Regions from separate parts of the Streptococcus koreensis genome, predicted to be linked through region 2. Evidence: predicted binding sites of a transcription regulator. Region 2 holds the regulator's gene; each other region holds the start of a gene.
What was found. The regulator Rex, encoded in region 2, represses fermentation and respiration genes when NADH is low (regulators of the CRP and FNR family bind a similar motif). The targets are predictions, from matches to a motif close to TTGTGAANTANTTCACAA.
Positions count from the first base shown of each region.

Region 1: the regulator Rex is predicted to act here: its motif matches at 4,301-4,318, upstream of adhP (alcohol dehydrogenase AdhP).
Region 3: the regulator Rex is predicted to act here: its motif matches at 5,649-5,666, upstream of D7D50_RS01380 (class II fructose-bisphosphate aldolase).

Region 1 is NZ_CP032620.1:136,080-143,657, forward strand. Features, by position in the region: gene lytR (glycopolymer--peptidoglycan transferase LytR) at 1-538, opposite strand, end outside; gene D7D50_RS00780 (GNAT family N-acetyltransferase) at 535-1,068, opposite strand; gene tsaE (tRNA (adenosine(37)-N6)-threonylcarbamoyltransferase complex ATPase subunit type 1 TsaE) at 1,071-1,520, opposite strand; gene D7D50_RS00790 (NCS2 family permease) at 1,641-3,062, opposite strand; gene D7D50_RS00795 (Cof-type HAD-IIB family hydrolase) at 3,326-4,138, shown strand; gene adhP (alcohol dehydrogenase AdhP) at 4,430-5,452, shown strand; gene D7D50_RS00805 (PTS sugar transporter subunit IIB) at 6,092-7,081, shown strand; gene D7D50_RS00810 (PTS mannose/fructose/sorbose transporter subunit IIC) at 7,109-7,578, shown strand, end outside.
Region 2 is NZ_CP032620.1:1,630,528-1,638,105, reverse strand. Features, by position in the region: gene gyrA (DNA gyrase subunit A) at 1-101, shown strand, start outside; gene D7D50_RS08215 (class A sortase) at 110-856, shown strand; gene D7D50_RS08210 (hypothetical protein) at 1,010-1,288, shown strand; gene radC (RadC family protein) at 1,351-2,034, shown strand; gene D7D50_RS08195 (redox-sensing transcriptional repressor Rex) at 2,222-2,866, opposite strand; gene D7D50_RS08190 (DUF4649 family protein) at 2,960-3,196, opposite strand; gene D7D50_RS08185 (DUF1831 domain-containing protein) at 3,196-3,543, opposite strand; gene D7D50_RS08180 (cysteine desulfurase family protein) at 3,533-4,660, opposite strand; gene D7D50_RS08175 (ribose-phosphate diphosphokinase) at 4,670-5,626, opposite strand; gene D7D50_RS08170 (CYTH domain-containing protein) at 5,689-6,255, opposite strand; gene yjbM (GTP diphosphokinase) at 6,351-7,022, shown strand; gene D7D50_RS08160 (NAD kinase) at 7,006-7,578, shown strand, end outside.
Region 3 is NZ_CP032620.1:256,135-263,712, reverse strand. Features, by position in the region: gene D7D50_RS01425 (bifunctional hydroxymethylpyrimidine kinase/phosphomethylpyrimidine kinase) at 1-449, shown strand, start outside; gene D7D50_RS01420 (ECF transporter S component) at 439-909, shown strand; gene D7D50_RS01415 (TIGR01440 family protein) at 913-1,476, shown strand; gene tig (trigger factor) at 1,695-2,978, shown strand; gene rpoE (DNA-directed RNA polymerase subunit delta) at 3,196-3,774, shown strand; gene D7D50_RS01395 (B3/B4 domain-containing protein) at 4,039-4,734, shown strand; tRNA gene D7D50_RS01390 (tRNA-Leu) at 4,898-4,983, shown strand; gene D7D50_RS01385 (hypothetical protein) at 5,065-5,517, shown strand; gene D7D50_RS01380 (class II fructose-bisphosphate aldolase) at 5,711-6,592, shown strand; gene D7D50_RS01375 (DeoR/GlpR family DNA-binding transcription regulator) at 6,747-7,502, shown strand.

The DNA.
Region 1 (7,578 bases), 520 kb from region 2:
ACTCCGGTTCATTTTCTTCAATCGAAATATCGAAATCAAATGGATTGTTTACCGTTATTCCGCCGACCTTATCAACCAGTTGGACTAGGCCTTTCATATTAATCATCGCATAACGGTCAATATGAATATTCATCAAATCTTGGATGGTTTCAATGGCCAACTCGGCCCCACCTTGAGCATAAGCTGCGTTCAGCTTAGCTTGAACCGTTTCTCCATCCTGCGTAATATTGGTTAAGATATCCCGTTCCAAACTCATAATCGTTGTCTCACTCGTTTGTGGATTCACCGTCACCAGGATCATGGTATCACTGTTTCCTACCCACTGATCCTCTCGTGAGCCTGATCCAGTATCAACCCCCATGAGCAAGATGGTCATTGGTTTGTTTTCTGCAATGACATTGTTTTCACCGCCGATTCCTTTATAGGTCTTACTCAACGCATTTGTCGACTGATTAAGGATGGTCAGCCCGTACGCCCCAATCCCAATCGTCGTTACTGCTAACAAACTAAAAAACATTAATAGAATTTTTTTAATCATTGATTCTGTCCATCTATCAGTTTGCCCATTAGGTAAACATCCAGATATTCCCCTTCCTTGTATACGCCTCTCTTTCGGAGGCCTTCAATTTCAAATCCTAGCGTTTGATAAAGATGGATAGCCCGTTCATTTCGAACTTGGACACTGAGTTCTAACTTCCGAAGGAGGTTGGTCCCTTCTGCCCATGCGATTCCTTCTTCTAGAAGAAGGCGACCTAAGCCTTTATTCCAGTATGCCTTCCGAATAACAATAAAGAGATCTCCAATATGACGCAAAGCCTTGTTTTGATCCGCGACAATATTTAAGACACCTACTAGATCCTCACCCAAGTATAACAAAAGACATAATTGATTGTCTGTTTGTGCTTGTTTTTTTGCATACATTTCCAACTCTTGCTTGGTCATCCCAAGTCCTTCTGAAGATAAGGTCGTAAAATCAGATTCAGTCGCTACATCTTTAAAAAAGTCGAGTAAAGACTGTGCATCCGACACTTCAGCCTCTTTCAAAAAGAGATCTAGTACCTGTTCCATCTTCAAGCTCCTACAGAAGTCAGAAATGACTCCCTTAATTGTTCTGCACGTTCCCCGACAGCTGACAAGCGTATCTCGCGTCCGTCACCATCCTTGAGCAATTCAACCTTTAAATATCCAGCAGGAAGACTGGTCTCTAGCAACTCTCCCCACTCAATGACGGTAACCCCTTCACCAAACAAAAAGTCATCCAAATCAATCGAATCTGGATCGTCCCCTATACGATAGACATCCAGGTGATACAAAGGCAAGCGACCTTCATATTCTCTCACAATGGTATAAGTGGGACTTTTAATCATCTGACGAATATCCAACCCTTGAGCTAGGCCTTTTGTAAAGGTTGTTTTCCCAGCCCCCAGATCCCCTGTCAGAATCACGACATCCTGTTTTTCTAACTGTTGACCCAACTGTTTTCCAAGTGCAATCAACTCTTGTTCATTTTGACTTTTCATTGCTCCATTATACCAAAAATAATTGATTCTTGCCCACTATTTTTAGTCGATCACCTTCGGCCTCACCTGAGACAATCAAAAAGCTTGGACGATTTGTCCAAGCTTTCTTCTATGTTCATTCTAGTGCAAGGCCATACTGATAAAGTTCAGAATAAACAAGGCATCTAAAATCCAAATCATACTGTGAACTTCTTTGGCTTCACCTTTGACCAGTTTGGTTACTGTATAGGTAATAAAACCTGCTGCAATCCCATTTGTGATGGAATAGCTGAACCCCATAAAGATAGAGGTGAAGAAGGCTGGTACAGCTTCTGCCATATCATCCCAATGGATGTTTTTCAAGCTACTCAACATCATGATCCCAACGATGATCAAAATCGGTGCTGTCGCTGCTGTCGGTACAATAGCAAGAAGGGGACTAAAAATACTTGACACTGTGAAACAGATGGCTACTACAAGGGCTGTCAAACCAGTCCGTCCACCAGCTCCAATTCCCGCAGCTGACTCAACATAAGTCGTCACATTCGAAGTACCTGCAATAGCACCAACAGATGTCGCTACAAGGTCTGAATAAAGGGCTTTATCCAATTTAGCGGATTGATGATTTTCACCATTTGTGGCAACAATACCAACTTTTTCACCAGTTCCAATCAAGGTACCAATCGTATCAAAGATATCTGTCAAGGAGAATGCCAAGATGGCCATCAAGGTTTCAGGAAGACGAGAAGTATTGGTAATCAAAGAACCTAATCCTTCTGAACCAAGTGCAGCTCCAAAAATTTTGCCAAGATCATTGACAGCTGCTCCAAGATGGGTACTACCAAAGTCAATCGTTGAAAGATCAACAATTCCAAACACAATACCGAGGATTGTTGTCGTAAGGATAGAAAGGATAATTCCTCCTTTAATGCCCTTGATGACAAAGAAAACAGTAATGGCTAAGCCAGCCAAGGCAAGGAGGACTGTCGGACTATTGAAACTAACAAGTCCTGGGACCGCTGCAGAATTTGCTGTAATCGCAGCATTTGCCTTATCAGCCCCTTCTCCTGCTACCGTATAGGTATGTGGATCAATCGAAAACTTCAACAGGCCAGCATTTTTAATTCCGACATAGGCCAAGAAAATTCCGATACCAGCTGAGATAGCTGAACGCAAAGCATTTGGAATTGACTCAATAATCATTTTCCGAACATTGGTTAATGTGATAACCAAAGAAATCAATCCACAAATGAAGACCATTCCCAAGGCTTCTTTCCAAGAATAGCCCATCCCAAATACAACTGTAAAAGTAAAGAAGGCATTCAATCCCATCCCTGGTGCTTGAGCATAAGGTAGATTCGCATAGAAAGCCATCATGAGAGTTCCAACGACTGACCCAATAATGGTTGCTAGAAATACTCCTTGAGCAGGCATTCCTGTTTGAGAAAGCATTTGAGGGTTTACAAACAAGATATAAGACATGGCAAAGAAGGTCGTTAAACCAGCTAATACCTCAGTACGAACCGTCGTTCCGTGTTCAGATAGTTTGAAAAACTTATCCATTTTTCCAATAAACTCCTTAAAAAAATAAATCTGCCCGCGACTCAATCACGAACAATGCTACTATTTTATCAAATATCATTCACTTTTACAAGAGATTCATCTGAACAATCTTTTCTGCCACATCATTTACCATTCGAAAGACTGAAATTTTCCTATTTATCTGGTATAATGGTAGCATTCTTCTTAAAACATGGTGCTCTTTACTCTATAAAACATTCCTCATTTGGAGTACGAAAAACCATACAAATGAAAGGATTTTTCCTATGAATAAAAAACTAATCGCTGTCGATTTAGATGGCACCCTATTAAATTCTGAGAGTAAATTATCACCCTATACGATTGAAACCATCCAGAAAATCAGTAAACAAGGTCACCGGGTCATTATTACAACTGGGCGTCCCTATCGAATGGCAGATCATATCTATAGGGAATTGGGATTAGAGAGTCCCATGATTAACTTTAACGGTGCTCTCACTCATATTCCAAATAAAAAATGGTCGAAAGAACTATCCATGACTCTTGATAAAAAATACCTCCTCGATATGGTCGAGAGAGAAAATGACATCCAGGCGGACTTTATTGCAGGGGAATATCGCAATAAGTTCTATGTCACACACACCTACCACCATACTATTGATCCCGCCTTATTTGGGGTTTCTAAAATCTCCTCCAAAACAAAATTTGAAGCTCGTAAAGTTACCGAAAATCCAAATGCTATCCTCTTTCAAACACGCGCTAAAGATAAGTATGCTTTAGCCGAAGAAATGCGTGACTACTACCATCATGAATTGGAAATCAATAGTTGGGGGGGACCGCTCAACATTCTCGAGTGCGCTCCAAAAGGGGTTAATAAAGCCTTTGCCCTCAACCATCTCCTCGAGACTTACGGACTTGATCGGAAAGACTTGATTGCTTTTGGGGATGAGCAAAACGATACAGACATGTTGGCTTTCGCAGGAACTGGTTATGCTATGAAAAACGCCAATCCTGTCCTCCTCCCCTATGCCGATAAACAAACCGAGTATACAAATGATCAGGACGGCGTTGCTCGTCAACTAGAAAAACTCTTCCTATAAATAAAGTGAATCGCTTGAATCACCTTTTACAAGAAAGGATTCAAGCTTTTTTGTTTTCTCAAACATACGAAACTTTATAGGGACTTTTTCTGAAAATAATTTAACCAGTTAAGTTTATTTTCAGAAAATTTTTCTATGTAAACGCTTGCTAACTGATGGAGTTTGTGATAAAATTAACATAACAAAAATAAAAAAGGAGCCTAGCTCGTTTCATACGATAATGATTCAAGTGATGTTACTTCTCGTTTTATTACCGTCTCTAATTCAACTAAGCTCTTGAGGAGGAAAACTATGAAAGCTGTTGTTGTAAATCCAGAAGGTACTGGTGTTGAAATTGTTGCAAACAAGGAGATGCGCCCATTAGAAACAGGGGAAGCTCTTGTTCAAATCGAATACTGTGGTGTCTGCCACACGGACTTGCACGTTGCTCACGGAGACTTCGGTAAAGTTCCAGGCCGTGTTCTTGGACACGAAGGAATCGGTATTGTTAAAGAACTTGCTCCAGATGTGACAAGTTTAAAAGTTGGTGACCGTGTCAGTGTTGCTTGGTTCTTCGAAGGATGTGGCACTTGTGAATACTGTACAACTGGTCGCGAAACTCTTTGCCGTACTGTAAAAAATGCTGGTTACTCTGTTGATGGAGGAATGGCTGAACAATGTATCGTAACTGCAGACTACGCAGTAAAAGTACCAGAGGGATTAGATCCAGCCCAAGCTTCTTCTATTACCTGTGCCGGTGTTACAACCTACAAAGCTATCAAAGAAGCCAAAGCTGAACCAGGCCAATGGATCGTTATCTATGGAGCTGGTGGCTTGGGTAACTTAGCTGTTCAATATGCCAAGAAAGTCTTCAACGCTCATGTCATCGCTGTTGATATCAACAATGATAAACTCGAATTGGCTAAAGAAGTTGGGGCAGACTTTGTCATTAATGGTCGTGAAGTCGAAGATGTCCCAGGATTGATCAAAGAAAAAACAAATGGTGGAGCTCACTCTGCTGTCGTAACAGCCGTTTCTAAAGTAGCCTTCAACCAAGCAGTAGATTCAGTTCGTGCGGGTGGTCGCGTTGTTGCAGTCGGACTTCCTTCTGAAATGATGGAGCTCAGCATTGTGAAAACAGTATTAGATGGTATCCAAGTCATTGGTTCTCTTGTTGGAACTCGTAAAGACTTAGAAGAAGCTTTCCAATTTGGTGCAGAAGGTTTGGTAGTGCCAGTCGTTCAAAAACGTCCAGTAGAAGATGCTGTTAAGGTCTTTGACGAAATGGAAGCCGGAACCATTCAAGGACGTATGGTACTTGACTTCACTAACTAAATAAACGAACCTACAAGACTAGTCCAAGAGGGCTGGTCTTTGAATTTAGACAAACTATTGTTTTACATAAAATAGCTAGATGATTTTCTTAAATGACTTTTACGTTTTAGTCATTTAAGAAAAGGAAAAAACTTTCCGCTGTGGGAAAAGTGCTTGAAACACAATTGTTTCAGACACTCGGAATTATTGAGACCTTAGGCTCAATAATTAGTTATGGAACTTCGAAGAAGTTCGCTGACGTCCGTACTCACCTAAGGAAAGTTTTTCATAAGACTATGGCTTCAATCTGAGACCAACCCAATTGGGCTGGTCTTTTTCACTTTCTCATAAGCAGGGCCTACAAGGAGTTTCTATATCTTTATTTTACCCCTCAGAAGCTACTACTTATCTTTTCAGAAACTTCGAATCCCCTTCACTCCCATTTTGTCAAGGATTTCCAAAGGCTTTTCGAGTTCAGTCGTAAAAAACTCTGCTAGCACTCGAAGATAAATATTAACAAATTAATATATTAAAAACCTTCTTTTTCCTTTAATTTAGTACTGAAAAATTGACTTTATGATGAAAACGTTTTATAATAAATTAGCTTAAAGTTTTCTTAAACTGAAAGTCAAACAAATTTTATAAGGAGGAATGTCAATAATGAGTATTGGTATCATTATTGCTAGCCACGGTGAATTTGCAGCTGGAATCCACCAATCCGGCTCGATGATCTTTGGGGATCAAGAGAAAGTTCAAGTGGTTACGTTCATGCCAAGTGAAGGCCCAGATGATCTCTATGCTAAATTCAATGCTGCTGTTGCCGCATTTGATGCAGAAGATGAAATCTTGGTTTTGGCTGACCTTTGGAGTGGTTCTCCATTTAACCAAGCTAGTCGTGTCATGGGGGAAAATCCAGATCGTAAATTTGCGATCATCACTGGATTAAACCTTCCGATGTTGATTCAAGCTTATACAGAGCGTTTGATGGATGCAAATGCAGGCGTTGATCAAATCGCTGCAAACATCATCAAAGAATCTAAAGATGGAATCAAAGCTCTTCCAGAAGAATTGAATCCTGTCGAAGAAGCAAGCACTGCTTCAGCTGCTCCTGTTGCCCAAGCTGCTATTCCAGAGGGAACAGTGATTGGAGATGGCAAACTCAAAATCAACCTTGCTCGTCTCGATACTCGTCTCCTTCATGGACAAGTCGCTACTGCTTGGACTCCTGATTCAAAAGCAGATCGCATTATCGTTGCTTCAGACTCAGTTGCCAAAGATGAACTCCGTAAAGAGTTGATTAAGCAGGCGGCACCAAATGGTGTAAAAGCAAACGTAGTCCCAATTCAAAAATTGATCGACGTCGCAAAAGATCCACGCTTTGGTGAAACACATGCTTTGATCTTATTTGAAACACCTCAAGACGCTCTTCGTGCCATCGAAGGTGGTGTTCCGATTAAAACCTTGAACGTTGGTTCAATGGCCCACTCAACTGGTAAAACCATGGTTAACAATGTGTTGTCAATGGATAAAGAAGATGTGGCTACATTTGAAAAAATGCGTGATCTTGGAGTAGAATTTGATGTCCGTAAAGTGCCAAATGACTCTAAGAAAGATTTGTTTGACTTAATTAACAAAGCTAACGTTCAATAATCGATTACTTACGAAAGGATTTTAAACATGTCTATTATTTCTATGGTATTAGTGGTCGTTGTTGCCTTCTTAGCAGGTCTTGAAGGTATCCTTGACCAATTCCAATTCCACCAACCACTTGTTGCTTGTACCTTAATCGGTTTGGTAACAGGTAACTTGACTGCCGGTGTGATGCTTGGTGGTTCCCTTCAATTACTTGCACTTGGCTGGGCAAACATTGGAGCTGCCGTTGCACCCGATGCTGCTCTTGCATCTGTCGCTGCTGCGATTATCTTGGTTCTTGGTGGTGACTTTAGTTCTAAAGGAATCGCTGTGGCTCAAGGTGTGGCTATTCCACTTGCAGTCGCTGGTCTTTTCTTGACCATGATCGTCCGTACTCTCTCTGTTGGTTTGGTCCACACTGCCGATGCTGCTGCTAAAAAAGGTGATATCAAAGGGGTAGAACGCGCTCACTTTGTAGCTCTTCTTCTTCAAGGTCTTCGTATCGCTATTCCTGC
Region 2 (7,578 bases):
GTGTGAAAGTCATGCGTCTGGATCAAGATGCCCAAATCGTAACCTTTACAACGGTTCAAGCTGACGAAAAAGATGAGTCAGAAACTGAAAGTGAAGGGTAGGGTGAACAATGGCTTCAAGAAGAAAAAAGAAGAAAACAAGCTTACGCAATCGCTTGATTAATATCTTTGCTACCTTGCTGATCCTTTTGTCTATCGCTCTGATTTTTAATGCTCCGATTCGGAACATGATCATGGTTTGGCATACCAATCAGTACCAGGTCAACAAGGTATCGAAAAAGACCATCGATAAGAATAAAGAGGCTAAGACTAGCTTTGACTTTAAAGAAGTCAAATCGCTGTCTACAGAATCTGTCATCAATGCCCAATGGCAGGCACAAAAGTTACCTGTTATTGGAGGAATTGCAATTCCAGAATTGAAGATGAACCTTCCGATTTTTAAAGGCTTAGATAATGTGGGGCTTTATTATGGGGCAGGTACCATGAAAGAGGACCAGGTTATGGGGCAAAGGAATTACTCCTTGGCCAGTCACCATGTCTTTGGTTTGACTGGGGCAAATGAAATGCTCTTTTCCCCATTAGAACATGCCAAAGCTGGAATGAAAATCTATATCACTGATAAGGAAAAGGTGTATACCTATGTCATCAATTCTGTTGAGACAGTAACGCCAGATCGGGTCGATGTCATTGCAGATCGAGAAGGGGTAAATGAAATTACTTTGGTGACCTGTGAGGATGCTGCAGCAACTTATCGTACGATTGTAAAAGGTACTTTGGAAACTTCAGTAGATTACTCAAAAGCACCAAAAGATATCCTAGAAGCTTTCACAAAATCTTATAATCAAATGCAATTATAATCAACAAAAAAAGAGGTCCTTGACCTCTTTTTTTCTGTTAATTTTCTGCCAATTTGTAAGAGGATAGTCATAAAATGTTACCTGACTGACATATTTTTGCATGCTTTCTATTTTATAATAGAAGAGTGATAGAAAGAAGCTTGGAGGAACCGAATGCCTACAGAAGATATCTATACTCTGCTAAGAAATTTCTACGGCTTACTGGTCAATGATTTTCCAAAAACGGGACTCATTACCAAGGGAATCTACGAAGTTGAACAGGTCTTTAAAACCATTGAAAACCTTCCTGATGATCAAGAACACTTAATTCGATACGAAATTCGTCAATTCCTAAGGACCTTGGAACAAGTGCAAGAAGGCTATAGAATTAACTTCTCAAATGAAGAAACTCGAATCCTTGAAAACCTAAGAGAAGTAGTTTGTCCTATATAAATTTTATACAGACTCATCCATTTTCCTCCTCAATTGCGAATTATTAATTGAGGAGGTTTTTTATGTATCATATTGTATTTCAAGAAGCTAGTCTTTTACCTAGAGAACGCTTGCTTACAGAAGGCCCTGATAAGCTCAGTAATCAAGAATTGCTGTCCATCTTATTACGGACGGGGAACAAAAATAAAACAGTCTACGAGATCGCACAGGAGCTCTTAGGCTCACTAAAGAGCTTAAAGGAATTGGCTAGTATGAGCTTTCAGGAGCTACAGGAAGTTCCAGGGATTGGGAAAGTAAAGGCAATTGAGCTGTTAGCTGCTATTGAACTTGGGAAACGGATCCAGACTTCCCAAGTGATTGAAACAGAACAAATTATGAGTAGTCAGAAGCTTGCAAAGATGATGCAGCAAAAGATCGGCCATGAGAAACAAGAGCATTTACTGGCCTTGTATCTGAATACCCAGAACCAAATTATCCATCAGCAAGTGATTTTTATCGGAACAGTCAATCGTAGCATTGCAGAACCTCGAGAGATCTTGCATTATGCCATCAAGCATATGGCGACGTCTTTAATCCTTGTTCACAACCATCCATCTGGAATCATTCATCCGAGTAAGAATGATGATGGTGTCACCCAACAAATGATTGAAGCCTGTAATTGTCTTGGAATTGTTTTTCTTGACCATCTGATTGTCTCAACCGATGACTATTATAGCTACCGAGAGGAGACAGACTTATTGGTATAGACGGAAAGAGAGTGGGACAGAAATCGGTCATTCGTTAGAATTCGATTTCGTCGTCCCACCTCCTCACAGTTGAGTAGGGCCATAAAAGCTGATGAACTCAGCGTAGTGGAGCCCACTCAACCACTGCGTCTTGCTCGACAATCCAAAGACAATTGAGAGGCTAGGACTTTTGTCCCAGCCTCATTTATTAAGTATTTTTGCGCATAAAGTAGAGAAGGGTTTGCAGTTCACTGGTTAGATCGACATATTGGACAACCACATCTTTTGGAACTGTTAAGTGTACTGGGGAAAAGCTAAGGATTCCCTTGATACCAGCTTCAACCAGTACATCTGCAACTTCTTGAGATTTTACACTTGGAACGGTTAAAATGGCTGTTTGGATCTCTTGTCCCTCTAGTTTTTCTTTCAGCGTTGAGATGCCGTAAATCGGAATACCATCTTTACTTTTAGTACCGACTAACTCATGATCATCGGTATCAAATGCCATGACAATCTTCATCTTGTTTCGCTCATGGAAGCGATAGTGAAGAAGGGCACTTCCCATATTCCCAATACCAACGATAGCAACATTGGTGATGGAGTTATCATTTAAGAGATCTGCGAAAAAGTTCATTAACTTTTTGACATCATAACCAAAACCACGTCGTCCTAGCTCTCCGAAGTAGGAGAAGTCGCGACGAACAGTTGCGGAGTCAATCCCGATGGCTTCAGCAATCTGTTTTGAATTGGCTCTCTCGATTTTCTCTGCATTAAAGCGTTTAAAAATGCGGTAGTAGAGGGAGAGTCGTTTGGCAGTAGCACGAGGAATTGGATTAGTCTTATCTTGTTTCACAATATCACAACCTTTCAAATCTATTGTATAAAAAGTTTGTGAATAAAGCAACTATCTTCTACTAAAAAAACACCAAAAAGGTGCTTTTCTTTCTTAGTTGGAATTTCTTAAACTCTGATCAAACTGAATCAGATAGCGATAGAAGTCGCCTATCTTTCCAGTAAAAGGTAATGTTTGTCCCTTGTAGGATACGGAAACAACCTGATAGGAATCTGGAAGGGTCACACAGCCTGAAAAAGCTAATAAACAGTGATCCAAATTATCGTAGCTGATCTGACGTTCCTTTTTGTATGCATCCAAATAAGTGAGGACTATGAGACCATTGGTCATTACTTTTCAATCCTTTCAAAGATTTCCCGTTCAACTAGACTATCCATAAGGAAGTAGAATTTTTGTTGGATGATTTTGTTTTCTGGATTTTTAAAAATATTCACCAAACGAAGACCTGACTTATCAGTAATGTTAATTTTAAATCCTGTTAAATCCTTATTGATGATAATTTTTAGCTTAAAGCCATCCCCGCTGTTTGGAACAGCTTCTAATAAACGATTTAATTCGTAGTTCCCAACCTTTGTTTGTGCAAAGGTATTGTCGCGTAGGGTATATTTTTTAATATTTGGATGGATTGCGTATGTGTAATCGCAGTTTGGTAATGAGACAGATGTTTCAAATGCCATGTAATTCTCCTAAAATTTTGTGAATGGTTGTTATAAAAGTATCGACCTCAGCGGTCGTATTGAATTCGGATAAACTAATGCGAATAGATTCCTTCAATCGATGAGAATCTTCGCCATAATAAGCCGCAAGAACGTGGCTTGGTTGAACAGTTCCTGCTGTACAAGCAGAGCCGGTTGAGACTGAAATTCCTGCCATGTCTAAACGAAGCAGTAGGATATCATTGCTGATACCTGGAAAGCCGATATTTAAGACATGAGGAAGTTTGGAGTCTGTGCAATTCAGATAAAAATCTAGATCCTCTAGGCCAGTTAGGATACGTTCAGATAAGCTCTGAATATACTGATAATTTGCGTCTAACTGATCAGTTGCTTCTTTGAGGGCTTGAGCCATTCCAGCAATTGAAATCAAGTTCTCTGTGCTAGCTCGACGTTTGTCTTCTTGGTCACCCCCGTGTAAGAGATTGAAGAAGTCAGGCTTTTTAGCATAGAGAAGACCAACTCCCTTAGGCCCGTGAAATTTATGGGCCGATGCGGTTAGAAAATCAACTCCTAGCTCTTCAGGGGCTACAGCAAGTTTACCAACGGCTTGAACAGCATCAACATGAAAAGCAGCAGGATGGTCTTTTAAAAGGTCAGAAATTGCCTTGATAGGCAAGAGATCACCCGTTTCGTTGTTGGCATACATGGTGGATACTAAAATTGTATCGGGACGAAGTGCAGCTCGAATATCTTCAGGTCGAATTTTTTGATCTACTGGTTGAATGATGGTTACTTCAAATCCATATTCTTGGACCAAGTACTCAATCGGTTCAAGAACGGCATGGTGCTCAATAGCCGTGGTAATAATATGCTTCCCTTGCTGTCTATGTTTGAGACAGTAGCCCTTTATAACAGTGTTATTACTTTCGGTCCCGCCAGAAGTGAAGATAATCTGTTGACTAGAGGTCTTTAAACAAGTTGCAACGCATTCCCTAGCATCTCTAAGAATCTTTTTCGCTTGACGACCATGGGAGTGGAGGCTAGAGGGATTTCCGAAACTGGTCTCCATCGTTTCTGTCATCACCTTGATTACTCCTGGGCTTAGGGGAGTGGTTGCCGCATTGTCAAAATAAATCACGACATCACCTTATTTCTTGTGGTATGCAAAGAGTGGACTAACTGGTTTACGCTCTTGGATACGTACAAGGGCATCTCCAATCAATTCGCTTGCAGTAATGTATTTTACATTTTGGGGTTTTTGCTCTTTGGTTGCTACAGAGTCTGTAACCAAAATTTCTTTAATCGGTGCTTGGTCTAGTAATTCTGCAGCTCCCTTAACGAAAAGTCCGTGACTAGAAACGGCATAAATCTCAGTAGCGCCGTCGCGTTGAACAATTTTTGCAGCCTCAGAGAAGGTTTTTCCTGTATTCAAAATATCATCGATCAGGATTGCTTTTTTACCTTTAACATCCCCGATGATGTAGCCCTCGTCACGGCTAGAGTCGTCTTGGGCGTAGTCGATGATAGCAATTGGGGCATCTAGATATTCTGCAAGATTGCGTGCGCGTTTCACTCCAGAATTTTTAGGGCTGACAACCACTACATCTGAACCGGTTAAACCTTGTTTGATATAGTGATCAGCAAATAGAGGAATCGTGAACAAGTTGTCTACTGGGATATCGAAGAAGCCTTGTACTTGAACCGCATGAAGATCGAGGGTTACAACACGGTCTACCCCTGCCTTGACAAGCATGTTGGCAACTAATTTTGCTGTAATTGGTTCGCGAGGAGCAGCAGTGCGGTCTTGACGAGCATACCCAAAGTATGGAAGGACCACGTTTACGGTATGGGCACTTGCTCGTTGGCAAGCATCTACCATGATTAACAATTCCATTAAGTGATTGTTCACTGGGAAGCTAGTAGATTGGATGATGTAAATATCATATCCACGCACACTTTCTTCGATATTAATTTGGATTTCACCATCTGAGAATTGACGTGAAGAAAGCTTTCCGAGTGGGATGCCAGCAACTTCCGAAATTTTTTGTGCAATTTCTTGATTGGAGTTGAGTGCGAAGAGCTTCATATTGTTTTTTTCTGACATGTGTTTGATCCTCATTTAGATATTTTTGTCTAGTCTTATTTTAGCAAAAAAATTCAGTAATTTCAGCTTTTTAGCAAACTTTGAGCTAATCTTGCCACTTTGCTTTTTGCTGGCTTATATTCAATTTGTTTTTCCTTGAGAAATTCGTGAAAATAAGTTTCATCTGAGGCAGCATCTACCTCCATTTCCAACTCATAGTCCTCAATAGAATTATAACGACTACGGTCAAAGGCTAATAAACCTTTTGGGATTCTTTTCTCACGTCTCTCTGTTTCCAGACTACCCCAGACATCTAAGGCAGCTAGTGGAATTCCTAAATCAGTGAGAAAGCTGGCAATCTCACCTTGAGGGAGTTTTTTCTTGGATAGAAAGTCTTCTACCTGATCAAATGTAAGAGCTTGGTTGTATTCAAAATGTCCCGCTTCTTGCGGTACTTTAAGGGTTAGCTCAGCCCGATCAGCTAAGGTACGAATTCGCAAGGCCATCTGATGATTCCGGATGGCTTGGTCGGGCGTATCGATATAGTGATTGGTTTGTCGAACAGGAGGTTGTTCCTTGAAAAAATCCTTAAGAGAGTCGTATTCTTCCTTGGTTAGTAAGGTTTTAAATTCAATTTCTAAATGATTCATAGCCACGTCCTTTTCTTTCGTTTGCAAGCTCTTTATGATATAATAATAGATGTGTTTATTTTATACAAAAAACTTTGAGATGACAAGGTGATTCAATGGCGATTGATTGGGAAAATTTTTTAGATCCCTATATCCAAGCAGTTGGGGAGTTGAAGATTAAACTTCGTGGGATAAGAAAGCAGTATCGCAAACAACAAAAGCATTCCCCAATCGAGTTTGTGACCGGTCGTGTGAAGCCGATTGAGAGTATTCTCGAAAAGATGGAACGCAGAAGTATATCTGAAGAGAACCTGGCTCAAGATATGCAAGATATTGCTGGTCTGAGGATCATGGTTCAATTTGTAGATGACGTAGACGAAGTCCTAGAAGTCTTGCGGAAGCGTCAGGATATGCGCGTGGTTCAAGAACGAGACTATATTCGTCACAAAAAGTCGAGTGGCTATCGAAGCTATCACGTTGTAGTAGAGTATCCAGTAGATACCATTAATGGCTATGAAACCATTTTGGCAGAGATACAGATTCGTACTCTGTCTATGAATTTTTGGGCCACCATTGAACACTCATTAAATTACAAATATAAAGGAGATTTTCCGGACGAGATTAAAAAGCGTCTTGAAGTCACTGCGAATTTGGCTTATCAACTCGACGAGGAAATGGGCGCCATTCGTGATGCCATTCAGGAGGCGCAAGCCCTTTTTGATCCTATGCATCGTAAATTAAACGATGGTGTCGGAAATAGTGATGATACAGATGAGGACTACAGGTAAGAAGGTTTCGATTATTCGAAATCGAAAACGCCAAAGCGAAGAGGTCTTTCAACAACTTCGTTATAAATTAAAAAAGAATAATTTTATCTTGACTGAAAAACATCCGGATATCGTGATCTCCATTGGTGGAGATGGCATGTTGCTCTCGGCTTTTCATAAGTACGAGAGTCAATTAGATCGGGTTCGTTTCGTTGGGGTGCATACAGGGCATCTTGGGTTCTATACGGACTATCTAGATGATGAGATTGACAAATTAGTAGAAAATCTTAAGTATGATACAGGTGCCAAGGTATCTTACCCAATCCTGAATGTCAAAGTGACCTTTGAAAATGGCGATACTAAGATTATGCGAGCCCTTAATGAAGCGACAATCAAACGCAGTGACCGAACCATGGTGGCTGACCTAACCATCAATGGCGTTCATTTTGAGCGGTTCAGAGGGGACGGCATTACCGTTTCGACCCCTACAGGCAGTACGGCTTATAACAAATCTTTGGGAGGGGCTGTTCTTCACCCGACCATCGAAGCACTTCAAATTGCAGAAATTGCTAGCCTC
Region 3 (7,578 bases), 640 kb from region 2:
TCTTGGTCTGCAAGGAAACCCATGATGTGGAGGTATCAGCCCTTCGAGATGAATTAATCAGATTCTTCCCTTCTGTGACCATCATCACACCAAACTTACCAGAGGCTGAGATCTTGACCCAAAGCAAAATTCAATCGCTCGATGATATGAAGGAGGCTGCTCGTAAACTCCATGAATTGGGAGCAGCCAATGTCGTGGTCAAAGGGGGCAATCGCCTCAACCAAGAAAAAGCCATCGATGTCTTTTATGACGGAAAGGACTTTACGGTCTTCGAAGAAGCCGTCCTAGAAAAGAATAATACAGGAGCTGGTTGTACTTTTGCATCTAGTATTGCAAGCCAGTTAGTCCAAGGGAAGGGACCTTTAGAAGCTGTCGAGGCTTCAAAAGTTTTCGTCTACCAAGCCATTCAAAAATCAGATCAATACGGAGTAGTTCAATATGACCAATAAACGTACCCAAGTAATCGCCCGCTTAGCCATTTTATCTGCCTTGACGGTAGTGCTAGGCTATTATACCAAGTTGCCAACTCCTACCGGGATGGTGACCTTGCTGGATCTAGGTGTATACTTCACCGCCTTTTATTTGGGGCGCAAAGAAGGAGCAGTAGTTGGTGGTCTTGGTGCCTTTCTCTTAGACCTCGTCTCCGGTTATCCTCAATGGATGTTCTTTAGTCTTCTTTTCCACGGAGCTCAAGGCTACTTTGCTGGCTTTAAAGGAAAAGCCCGCTATATCGGTCTGTTACTTGCTACTGTCATCATGGTAGGTGGCTATGCACTAGCTTCAGCGCTCTTTTTAGGAAACAACTGGGGGCCAGCCTTAGCGGAGATTCCTCATAATTTGGTTCAAAACTTCGTTGGTATGGCTCTAGGATATGCTCTTTATCATTTCTTACCAAAGAAGGGGAATTAGAAGATGGAGTTGGAGCAATTAAAAAGAGAAACCCAGGAAATCTTGCTGGATCTTTTATCCAAGGCTCATCTGCGTCAGGGGCAAATCCTTGTGTTAGGCCTGTCAACCAGCGAGGTCGCTGGAGCAAGTATCGGTAAGAACTCAAGTTTAGAGATTGGGCAAGCCATTGTGAAAACCATCCTAGATACCCTAACTCCCAAAGGGATTTATTTAGCGGTTCAAGGATGTGAGCACCTTAACCGAGCTCTGGTGGTCGAACGTGAACTAGCAGAAAAGAAAGACTTAGAAATCGTTAATGTACTACCGAGCCTCCATGCGGGTGGTGCCGGTCAGTTGGCAGCTTTCAGTTATATGAAAGACCCAGTCGAAGTTGAATTTATCACAGCTCAGGCAGGATTAGATATTGGAGATACCTCTATCGGGATGCATGTCAAGCATGTGCAAGTACCTGTTCGTCCTGTCTTGAAAGAACTGGGGGGCGCTCATGTGACGGCTCTAGCTAGTCGTCCGAAGTTAATCGGAGGGGCGCGTGCTTCTTACCAAGAAGATCCGCTTCGAAAATCTTAATAAGAAGGAAACTAGTTCAAGACATGGACTAGTTTTTTTGTTTCGGGACCAATTTTGAGAGAGGAAAGGGATTTGAAATCTATTGGTCTGCAGAAACCACTATAAAATTGCTAAAAAAGAAGCAGTTTCCACAAAACCAGGATGCCCAAAAACTTGCATTTTCGAAGTTTTATGGTAAAATTATTAGGAATGACTATATTATTTTAAGGAGAGACAGAATGTCTGTATCATTTGAAAACAAAGAAACAAACCGCGGTGTATTGACTTTCACCATTAGTCAAGAACAAATTAAACCAGCTTTAGATCGCGTGTTTGAATCTGTTAAGAAAAACTTGAACGTACCAGGATTCCGTAAAGGTCACCTTCCACGTCCAATCTTCAACCAACGTTTTGGTGAAGAATCACTTTATCAAGATGCTTTGAACGATCTTCTTCCAGCAGCTTATGAAGCAGCAGTAAAAGAAGCAGGTCTTGAAGTGGTTGCTCAACCAACTTTTGACGTTGTATCAATGGAAAAAGGTCAAGATTGGACATTGACAGCAAATGTTGTTACAAAACCAGAAGTAAAATTGGGTGCTTACAAAGACCTTGAAGTATCTGTAGAAGTTTCTAAAGAAGTAACAGATGAAGATGTAGATGCACGTATCGAACGCGAACGCAACAACTTGGCTGAATTGGTCATCAAAGAAGGACCAGCAGCTGAAGGTGATACCGTTGTGATCGACTTTGTAGGTTCTGTTGACGGTGTTGAATTTGACGGAGGAAAAGGAGATAACTTCTCACTTGGACTTGGTTCAGGTCAATTCATCCCAGGTTTCGAAGACCAATTGGTTGGACACTCTGCTGGTGAAACAGTTGATGTTATCGTAACTTTCCCAGAAAACTACCAAGCAACTGACCTTGCAGGTAAAGAAGCAAAATTCGTGACAACCATCCACGAAGTAAAAGCAAAAGAAGTACCAGCTCTTGACGATGAATTGGCAAAAGACATCGACGAAGAAGTTGAAACTCTTGCTGAATTGAAAGAAAAATACCGCAAAGAGTTGGCTGAAGCAAAAGAAGAAGCTTACAAAGATGCAGTTGAGTCAGCAGCGATTGACCTTGCAGTAGAAAATGCAGAAATCGTTGACCTTCCAGAAGAAATGATCCACGAAGAAGTACACCGTGCTGTTAACGAATTCCTTGGAAACATGCAACGTCAAGGAATCTCTCCAGATATGTATTTCCAAATCACTGGTACAACTCAAGAAGATCTTCACAAACAATATGAAGCAGATGCAGCAGCACGTACTAAGACAAACCTTGTCGTAGAAGCAGTTGCTAAAGCAGAAGGCTTCGAAGCAACTGACGAAGAAGTAACTGCAGAAATCGAACAATTGGCAGCAGACTACAACATGCCAGTTGAACAAGTTCGTAGCTTGCTTTCACCAGAAATGTTGAAACACGATATTGCTGTGAAGAAAGCTGTTGAAGTGATCACAAGCACTGCAAAAGTAAAATAAAAAAGACGATCTTCCATCTTGATGGAAATAAGTCATAAGAAGAAAAGCTGAGGCCATGTGTCCCGGCTTTTCTCTTCTTATTGGCACGGAATTTTCCTTTGACGAAAGGGGAAAATTATCGTACAATAGAGTGTAACGATAAATGATGTATTCTAGGGGTATCCTCTTTTTTAATGAAAAGAGTGTTGCCTTGAGATAAAAATGAAGGAGATCTACCTTGGAATTAGAAGTATTTGCTGGACAAGAAAAAAGTGAACTTTCAATGATTGAAGTAGCCCGTGCGATTTTGGAGTCACGTGGCCGTGATCATGAAATGTATTTCAATGACCTGGTCAATGAAATTCAAAACTACCTCGAAAAATCAAACAGTGAAATTCGTGAAGCTCTTCCATTGTTCTATACGGAATTGAATGTGGATGGAAGCTTTATCCCACTAGGAGATAACAAATGGGGACTTCGCTCATGGTATGCCATCGATGAGGTAGATGAAGAAATCATCGCTCTTGAAGAAACAGATGAAGACGAAGAGCCTAAGAAACGTAAGAAAAAACGTGTCAACGCCTTTATGGATGGAGATGAAGACGCGATTGATTACAATGCGGATGATCCAGAAGACGAAGATGTCTATGAAGCAGATCCAGCGCTTACTTACGACGATGAAAACCCAGAAGATGAGAAGGATGAAGTGGAAGCATATGACGCTGAAATTAATGAAATCTCACCAGATGAGTTGGATGTGGAAGTTGAGTTAACTGACGAAGAAGACGAAGAAGAGTCTTACGAAGAAGAAGAATAATCCAAAAAAGAGGCTGGGACAAAAGTCCTAGCCTCTTTATTTTCTTTGGATTGTCGAGCAAGACGCAGTGGTTGAGTAGGCTCTACTACGCTGATTTCATCAGCTTTTACAGCCCTACTCAACTGTGAGGAGGTGGGACGACGAAATCGAATTCTAACGAATGACCGATTTCTGTCCCACTCTCTTTTCTTTACTTGAAGGATGGTTCAAGGAGGAGTATAATGAGGGTGTAAGCCTAACCTAGTGCAGAAGGAGGAAGGGAATATGGACTGGATACTGAATCAAAGTTTGGTGGATTTAGGGATTGAGACGGTAGTGATTGGAGTGGCAAAACAGTTGAATCCACAAGCTCCCTTATCTGCAGATTTTTTAGCTAAAAAGAAGGACATGGAAGCTTGGGCTTTAAATTGCGATCTCAGCTCAGTGAAAGAGGAGCCGGTTGTACAAGGCTACATTGACTTGTTGAAGGAAGTAGGTCGTAGTGTTAAGAAGAACCCACCAACTATTCTTGCTTTGATTAAGAATATTCAAAGTCGTGGCTTCCTTCCTACGATTAATAGTGTGATTGATATCTATAACGTCGAATGCCTCAGTTCTTTTCTAGCCATCGGAGGGCATGATTTGGATAAGACCCAGGGGCCAATCGAGTTTACGATTAGTCAAAGAGAGGATAGCTTTTTGCCCATCTTATCAACCGAAAAGCATGTTAGTGAAAGCGATCCGGTCTACCGAGATCAACAAGGTATTATGGCCTGGCTAGATGTGAGAGATGGTGAACGCTACAAGATGGAGGAGACGACCCGCAATGTCCTCTTTATCATCCAAGGGAATCGAGCGACCTCTGTAGAGATGCGCTTGGAAGCACTTGATCGGATCAGAGAAGATTTGGCCTCATGCATGCCTGATTTAGAATTTGAAAAATATCTGGTTACCCCCAGTGAGACAATTCCAGTCCCTTAAAGGAGCCCTTCTGTAATAGGGATGAATCCTCATTTGAACAGGAGAGACAAGTGAAGCTGCCGACGCTCTGCTTAACCTGTGAAAATCTGCAACCTTTGAAAAAAGTTTGAAAAAAATCTTGACAAGAAAGTAGAAGATTGATATACTAGTAAGGTACTCAATCGCGGGGATGGCGGAATTGGCAGACGCGCAGGACTAAGGATCCTGTGACCGCTTTAGGTCGTGAGGGTTCAAGTCCCTCTCTCCGCATCAGATGATCAAGACAGCTTCGGCTGTCTTTTTTGTTTTTCAAAACTTTATGATAGAATAGGTGTGAGATGAGGTGTGAACATGAAGAAGAACTATCTGGTTTTGATCAATGGGCTCCTAGCGCTCATAGGAAGTGCCATTAATTTTTTTGCTCCAGTCATGATTTTGGCCATGGGGCTCGCTGCTCATGAAGATTTCGGAAGTGCCTTGATGGCTTTAATTAGCTGGAACTTCTTTGTCTGTATTCTAGCCATCGCTTCTAGGTGGCTCCTAAAAGATGAAAAGAGGATTCATAAGTGGATTTCCAATCTCTTTCTGGTAGCGGGTCTCATTCTTTTATTTGCGAATCTCCTTATTTTGTCCTGGAGTTTTTCGTATCTTGAAAGTCCCTTGATGTGGCTATTTGGAAAAATCTTTGGGAAAGTTCATGAATTTACTTATTTCTTCTATTCTCAATGGGTCGCAGGAGGATTCCTAGTGATTTCCGGGATTGCATTTTTAGTTTCATTAAAAAATTTTAAAGCAGAGGATTAAAAAGAGGGAGCTTGGGCTCCCTTCTTTTGCGTTTCTATGGGCTGTAGAAGTCTTGGGAAAGTAAGCATTCCTCCTCATTTATCATAAGAAAGCGCTTAAAGCTACAGGAAAAGCTAGCATTTTCATCTAAAAAGTGATAAAATAAACAATGTAAGTGGTTTAACCACAATAAATTAGAGGAGGCCTACTACTAATGGCAATCGTTTCAGCAGAAAAATTTGTCCAAGCAGCTCGTGACAATGGTTACGCAGTTGGTGGATTTAACACAAACAACCTTGAGTGGACTCAAGCTATCTTGCGTGCAGCAGAAGCTAAAAAAGCTCCAGTTTTGATCCAAACTTCTATGGGTGCTGCTAAATACATGGGTGGTTACAAAGTAGCTCGCAACATGATCGCTAACCTTGTTGAAGCAATGGGTATCACTGTACCAGTTGCAATCCACTTGGACCATGGTCACTACGAAGATGCTCTTGAGTGTATTGAAGTTGGCTACACTTCAATCATGTTCGACGGATCACACCTTCCAGTTGAAGAAAACCTTAAATTGGCGAAAGAAGTTGTAGAAAAAGCTCACGCTAAAGGTATCTCAGTTGAGGCTGAAGTTGGTACAATCGGTGGTGAAGAAGACGGTATCGTTGGTAAAGGTGAATTGGCACCAATCGAAGATGCTAAAGCAATGGTTGCTACAGGAATCGACTTCTTGGCAGCAGGTATTGGTAACATCCACGGTCCATACCCAGCAAACTGGGAAGGTCTTGACCTTGACCACTTGAAGAAATTGACAGAAGCTCTTCCAGGATTCCCAATCGTATTGCACGGTGGTTCAGGTATCCCTGATGACCAAATCCAAGAAGCTATCAAACTTGGTGTTGCGAAAGTTAACGTTAACACTGAGTGCCAAATCGCATTCGCTAACGCAACTCGTCAATTCGTACGTGAATACGATGCAAACGAAGCAGAATACGATAAGAAGAAACTCTTCGACCCACGTAAATTCTTGAAACCAGGATTCGAAGCAATCACAGCTTCAGTTGAAGAACGTATCGACGTATTCGGTTCAGAAAACAAAGCTTAATTTCGCTTGAAACGATAGTAACCAGAGGTTTATCCGTAAGGATAAACCTTTTTGATTTCTCTTTTTTGGAAAAATGTTTGTTTCAAACAAATAATGATTGCGATTCTGACAGTTTAAGGTTATAATAAACAAAAACGAAGCAAGTAGGTAGGAAATGAAGAAACAGGAAAGACTGAATGAGATTATCAATCTGGTTAATAAGGCTGGAACCGTTTACGTTCAAGATATAATGGAAAGTATGCAGGTGTCGGATATGACGGTCCGTCGTGATTTGATTGAACTGGAAAAACAGGGGCTGATTATTCGGGTTCGAAACGGAGCTAAAAGTAACCAATTCCTCCCTTCACGAGAACTTCCTCATGAAGAGAAGTTGCTCAAGAATATACTGGCTAAGCGTGAGGTAGCGAAGAAAGCTTGCGAACTGATAAAAGAAGGTGAGAGTATCTTCCTTGGACCGGGGACCTCTGTTGAAGTTCTTTCCGAAGCTATTAATAATAAGGAATTGCGCGTGGTGACCAACTGTCTGCCGATTTTCCAAGAGTTGTTAAAGAAGAAAAGTGATACCTTTAAGGTGATCCTCTTGGGAGGGGAGCTCCGAGAAACCAGTCAAGCTTTTGTCGGCGAGATAACGAACACTCTCATGGAAAGAATGTACTTCCACAAGATGTTTTTCAGTGGGAACGGCATAGTGGATGGACGCGTTCTAACATCTTCTTTCGAAGAAGCCTATACGCAAAAGTTGGCTTTAGAACGTTCTTCCGAAGCCTACCTACTGATTGATTCCTCCAAGATTGGTAAAGAAGACTTTACCTCTATCTGCTCCTTAAAGAAAGTGACGGCAGTGATAACGGACGATGCATCTGAGAAAGCACATGAAGAATTAGAGGAGTATACACGAGTGATTGTATAAATGATGAACTGAAAAAAGAGAGAATCATTCTCTCTTTTTGTTTGTTATAAACAGAATAAGATTGAAAATTAAAACA